Regions from separate parts of the Chryseobacterium sp. SNU WT5 genome, predicted to be linked through region 1. Evidence: riboswitches for the same ligand, from Rfam matches in the RefSeq annotation. Region 1 holds a riboswitch; the other holds the start of a gene.

Evidence for each region. A riboswitch is a leader RNA that binds a small molecule or an ion and turns the genes downstream of it on or off. The one in region 1 is predicted to bind thiamine pyrophosphate.
Region 2: it holds a riboswitch for thiamine pyrophosphate, as region 1 does, so the genes downstream of both, FNJ88_RS12000 (class I SAM-dependent methyltransferase) here and FNJ88_RS05580 (TonB-dependent receptor) in region 1, are expected to answer to the same signal.

What each region holds. Positions count from the first base shown of each region.
Region 1 is NZ_CP041687.1:1,174,770-1,177,982, reverse strand. It holds gene FNJ88_RS05580 (TonB-dependent receptor) at 1-2,014, opposite strand, end outside; TPP riboswitch at 2,081-2,171, opposite strand; gene FNJ88_RS05575 (WG repeat-containing protein) at 2,197-2,949, opposite strand; gene FNJ88_RS05570 (DUF2752 domain-containing protein) at 2,982-3,213, opposite strand, start outside.
Region 2 is NZ_CP041687.1:2,539,169-2,542,381, forward strand. It holds gene FNJ88_RS11990 (fasciclin domain-containing protein) at 1-413, shown strand, start outside; gene FNJ88_RS11995 (DUF2911 domain-containing protein) at 556-1,155, shown strand; TPP riboswitch at 1,284-1,373, shown strand; gene FNJ88_RS12000 (class I SAM-dependent methyltransferase) at 1,402-2,130, shown strand; gene FNJ88_RS12005 (AIR synthase-related protein) at 2,127-3,170, shown strand; gene FNJ88_RS12010 (thiamine phosphate synthase) at 3,167-3,213, shown strand, end outside.

The DNA.
Region 1 (3,213 bases):
CCAATAATTTTAAATCGATTTCGGTTCTTTTTAAATTTAAAGTATATTTTGCATTGAAATCCGTCAGGAAATAATCATTTAGTTTGAGGTTTTCATCATTGGTGTTGTCTAAGTATTGGCTTCCAACATATTGGTTCTGAATGCCTAAACTAAAATTAGCTGCTGGTGAATAGTTTAATAAAATATTACCGATAATATTTGGTGAAAATGAAATTGGAGTATTTCCAAGATTCTCGAATCCGGTTGTTGTCTTGTTTTTAAAATCAATGTTTTCATTCTTACTCAGCGTAAAATTCCCCGAAATGTTCCATTGATCAGAAAGCTTTGCAAGTGCTCCTACTTCAACACCCATGCGGTATCCATTCGCATTAGTTCTTATGGCAGAACCTATACTGTTAATTTCACCAGATAAAACCAACTGATCGCTGTATTTCATGTAATACAAATTGGTGGTAAAAGAGACTACACCAAAAGATTTTTCCAACCCAGCTTCAAAATCGTGAAGTCTTTCTGCCTTGACCCCAGGACTGGCGAAAAGGTCATCTCTATTGGGTTCACGATGAGCGTGTGCGTAAGAGAAAAATAGTTTGCCTGAATTTATTTTATAATTAACACCAGCTTTTGGATTAAAGAATAGCCAATTTCGTTCTAAGTTTACACCTTCACTATCTCCTTGCTGAATTATTTTAGTGTCGTAATTAATGTTTCTAAGCTGCAGATCCCCATACAATTCAAATTGATTTAATTTGATAATTGCTTTTGCAAAACCTGACAATTCGTTTTTTATAGATCGGTTCCGATAGTATTCGTGTTCTTTCACATTGGTAAGTTGTACGCCAGTTACATTGCCGAAATGTCTGCCATAATATTGGTTTCCAACAACTCCAAAATTTACATCGATATTATTAAATTTACCGTAAAGAGTAGAAACTGCTCCGTAGAAATCATTGTCTAACCATTTTTTTCTTATAAAATCAGACTTTGCTAGGGGAAGGCCATTTACTACTGGTATTTGTAGATTGTAATCGGCGAATTTAGCCGCCCATTGATCATTTTCATCGACTTGTTTGTAATTTTCATAATACCCTTTTCCATCGGTGTAATGAAAAGTAGTTTCTAAGTTCCAATTCGGATTAAGGTTTTGTTCCCACAATAATTGGTAATGATTTTGTCTGTAATTATCAGTTTCATTATCATAAAATTTCTTTTCACCAGTGGCAAGATCTTTATATTTGCCGGATCCATTAGTTCGAGGGTCCTTTTCATATTTCTCTTTGCTAATGCCGTTCCAAGCTTGGTAGGTTTTTTCCTTACCACCAAACGCCAATAGTCGAATTTTTGTTTTATTCTCTTCAAAAAGCGCCGAAAAATTATAGGAATTCAGATCCGAAAATGCCCGGTCAATATAACCATCAGAATGAATTTTGGTATATCTTCCCATCACAGAAAGGCGGTTGTTCCAGAATTTCCCGCTACCCGCTTCTGCGGAATACTTATAAGTGTTGAAAGATCCATAAGAATCGTCTGTTTTCAAATAGAATTCGTTCGCTGGGCTTTTGGTAATCACATTTACACTTGCTCCGAAAGCAGAAACTCCGTTTGATGAAGTACCAACCCCGCGCTGAATAATGATCTGAGAAGCAGAACTTGTTAAGTCACCCACATTTACAAAGAATGTTCCTTGAGATTCTGAATCATTGTAAGGAACGCCGTTCAGCATTACATTAATTGCTGTTCCACCAACTCCGCGAATTCTAAATCCAGTATAGCCAACACCATTTCCAGCATCAGAAGTCGAAATCACAGACATTTGATTTTTTAATAAAATCGGTAAATCCTGACCAAGGTTTTTTTGACCTAAATCTTTTTCGACATTAATGATTTCTTTGGTGACGGGCAGTCGTTTTAGAAAGTTGATGCTTTCAATTTCCTTCGTCTTGAGGGAATCTTGCACGGTGTTTTGTGCGAAGTAGAATGGACTTGCGATAAGTCCGAAAAAAATAAATCCTTTCATTCTTTTAATTTTTAAGATTAATTGAATAAAAGGGGTTTCGATTGTTATACGGTTTCGAATATCATTTGCATGATTTCGAATTGTCCCTAAACAGCATTACCTGTTCCAGGTTCATTGGGTATAATCTCAGCTTTTTATAGCACCCCTTTAATTTCTGGGTGCAAAACTACAAAAAGTTTTCGTTAATATGATCTATTATTGATGTCAACATAGTAGTGATTGATACCGTCTTTAGAAACTTCAAATAAACGGCCCAATTTCCAGCTGTAATTTCTTTTGATATCGGCATATTCAAAAGGTATTATTACTTTGCTATTCACATTGATGATGCCAAATTTATCATTTTTCACAGCAATGATCATTGGGTTTTTCAAATCATCACCTTCTAAAATGTGTAGATAATCATATTGCGGATAAATGGTAAATTGTCGAAAATCTGCTGGATTCTCAAATTTAGAATCCTCTATTATTCCATAAGAGCGATTCATAATATAGGCATGAAATAATTGCGCTTTGAATTCTGATGGACATTTTCCTAAATCCTCCTTTTTGAAGTGATATACTCTCCTGCCTTGGTCATTAATTCTGTAGTCTTCATCATTCAAACGTACGGATGCATATTTTTTTGTACCAAATTTCCGGACTTTATTATTCGGAGAATTTAAGAGATTACAATCTTCTGTAAAAAAGCCAACATTACTATAAATTGGTTGGATTATTATTTTGCCTTGCTGATTGGTGAATCCAGACTTGCGATCTTTCTTATACGGAATAAGAGCACATACAGAATCATTCAGTTTTACATGATCTAAATGTAGCGTGGGTTTTACGGAAGCAATTGGCTTTTTCGTAGTGTTTTTAGAAACAACTGATTTTTTCTGTGCGGAGAAAATGATAGAGGTGGTTAAAAGAAGAAAAGTGAAGAAGTTTTTCATTAGTAATTGAGCATGCCTGCAAAAATAAGAAATTATAAATTTCTTATAATAAAGAACAGAATGATGATTCCAGTGACAGTATAAATCGCTGTACTTCCAAATAAAATTTTTCTTGTTTTAGGATAAGAATATTTTAAGCCAAACCACTCAAATAAGATCCCTGTCAACACATAGGGAAGAGCGATAATAAATAACGGATTGTATGAAAACGCTTCGCGGAACTGGCCATGCAATGTAGCGTGAAGAGCTCTTTGACTACCACAG
Region 2 (3,213 bases), 1.4 Mb from region 1:
CAAAAGACCACACCACGTTAGTTGCCGCTGTAAAAGCTGCCGGATTGGTAGAAACTTTATCGAGCAAAGGACCTTTCACGGTTTTCGCTCCAACCAATGCAGCTTTTGCGAAATTACCTGCCGGAACAGTAGAGATGTTGATAAAACCGGAAAACAAAGCAATGCTAACGAAAATATTAACCTATCACGTAGTTCCTGGAAAAATTTCTGGAAAAGACCTAATGACTTGGGTTAAGAAAAATAATGAAAAATACATGGCCAAAACCGTTCAGGGAGAAGAATTAACATTCTGGATGAAAGGTCAAAAATTATACGTTACAGATGCAAAAAACAATTCTGCCCAGATTACAATTGCAGATGTTAACCAATCAAATGGAGTTATACACGTAATCGATACCGTGTTAATGCCATAGTTTCATAGTTTTATTTTTAATGGTGCCACTTAGACTTCGGTTTAGGTGGCTTTTTTTGACCCTAAATTTATTGAATATTGAATTGCAATTTTTTATATCTTTAGTCTTTGTTAAAATTTTCTTCACTAATATAATTAAACTTATGAAAAAATTATTCGTTACTCTTTTCTTATCGTTTTCCCTTTGTGGGTTTTCGCAATTTAATGTTCCTACAGCTAGTCCGCGCCAGAAAGTAGAACAGCAATTCTCAATGACCAAAATTTCTGTTGATTACGGCAGACCTGGCATTAAAGGGAGAAAAGTTTTTGGTGAACTCGTTCCTTATGGAAAAGTTTGGCGTGCAGGTGCAAATAGTGCAACCAAAATAACTTTTGATCAAAATGTCAACTTCGGTGGGAAAGAGGTGATGGCAGGAACATACGGTTTATTCGTTATTCCTATGGAGAAAGATTGGAAAGTAATCTTAAATAAAGATGCCAATCAGTGGGGCGCTTATTCTTACGATGAGAAACTAAATATTGCAGACGTAACAGTTCCAGTTCAAAAATTAGCTGATAAACAAGAATGGTTTGAGATTTCTCTAAATCCAATTGATGCTCATTCTTCAGATCTGGTTTTTAAATGGGATATGACGAAAGTGGTAATTCCGGTAAAAGAAGCCAAACCCGAAATGGTTACAAAAATTATTGAGAAACTCAATGAAATTAAGCAGATTGAAAAAGATGCCGCAGCTAAAAAATAATTCAAAGTGAACTTCGGTTCACTTTTTTTATGGGATTACTTGTAGCGGTTATGATTGCTATATTTTCTAAAATTTAATCTTTCTTCTTTATAAAATGATAGAGAATATTCCAAAATGATTATTATCTTTGCGACACATCGGGGTGCCTTCTGGCTGAGATAATACCCGTATAACTTGCTCTGGTTAGGACCAGCGAAAGGAATGTAAGATCTTTTACAAAGAGATCCCGGTGGTAAAATATTATTTATGGAAAAAGAAATAAATAAAACCGCCCAATCCCAATTAATTTTTGATGGAATTCGCTCTTGGCAAGGACGTAAGGAATGGTTTTTCAACCGCCAATATACCGATCGGTATGAAGATTATTACGAAGGAAAATACAAACGTGCAGAAATTGAGCAAAAAGCTGTTATGGCTGCCTTAATCAAAGCTGATGTTCGAAATCAAACCCTTTTAGAATTTGGCTGTGGCACGACCCGATTCACCCGATGGTGGCACCAAATCGGTTTGGAAGCAACTGGCGGAGATATTTCTCCTTTCATGCTTTCGCAGGCTCTTTACCGCTGGGGTGGCGATCTTACCATGGCGGATGTTCATCATATGCCTTTCAAAGATCAAAGTTTTGATCTGCTGGTTTTCATGAATACTTTTGAATACTATCAAAATCCTGAGCAAGTAATTGCAGAAGCATCGCGCGTTTGTAAAAATGGCTTTGCAATGGGAATGATGAATAAGTTAACGCCCAAATTCATTCGCAGAAGAGTGCAGCAATCTTTTGGAGCGAATGAATACTATCGAACAGCCACTTTTTACACTCCAAAAACTTTAATAGACTTGCTCGAAAAAAATCTTCAACATCGTGAATTTGAAATTACGTGGATGTGTACAGGTTTACCCAAATGGTTTCCTGTAAAAGAATGGAAAATGCCTTACGGTGATTTTTTTGGCGTTTACGTAAAGTTTCTTGATGTATGAAAATAAATAATGATCTTATCAATAACACTTTATTAAATCAATTGGGATATCGGAATAAAAATGTTTTAAAAGGACCTTCTTTCGGTGTTGACAGTAGTTTAATAAAAATTTCGGACGAGTTAGAAATGGTCTCTGCAAGTGATCCATTATCGTATTTACCAAAATTGGGTCCCGAACTGTCTGCCTATTTATCTGTTCATTTAATTGCCAATGATATTGTGACTTCTGGTGTTTCACCACAATATTTTCAGATGGTTTTAAATTTACCCGAAGACATGACGGAAAAAGTATTCCAAGAATATTGGACCGCAATTCATTACGAGTGTGAAAAAAATAAAATCGCAATTACGGGCGGACATACCGGTTGGGTAATGGGACACAATTCTACCGTGAGTGGAGGAGGAACAATGTTCGCAATCGCGCCAAAAGGAAGTTTGTTGACGTCGGATCAAGCAGAAGTAGGAGACGTGATGTTGATGACTAAACACGCTGGAATTGCTTCTACGGCGATCTTAGGTTTGTATTTTCCTGAAACTTCAAAGAAACTTTTTAAAGGAGAAGAACCTTTCGATTTTCTTCAATTATTTCACCAAATAAGTGTGATGCGTGAAGGTTTACTCGCTGCGGAATTTAATAAGAAAAATCCAGGATCTGTAAAAGCGATGCATGATATAACGGAAGGTGGAGTACTAAACGCATTTGCCGAATTTTCGATTGCAGCCGGGATTCGGTGTGAATTGGATTTACGAAAAGTTCCAGTTTTAAAAGAGCAATGGAAGTTGTTGGATCAATTCAATCTTTCGCCTTTTGAAATTATTGGAGCAGGAAGTATGCTGATGAGCGTCAATCCCAGTAAAATTGAAGAATTACTGAATTTTTTAAATTTAAATGGAATTCAAGCAACGGTGATAGGATCTTTTCATAATAAAGAGCGTTCAACTTACAAAGACCTCAATGGAAATGTGATGGATTTAAAACCGATAGAATTAGATCCTTATTGGAAAGCATTTGGGAATGCCTTAGAAAAGGAATGGTTATGAAAAAAGAATTGTATCTAATATTGGATTGCAGTATTGATTTTGA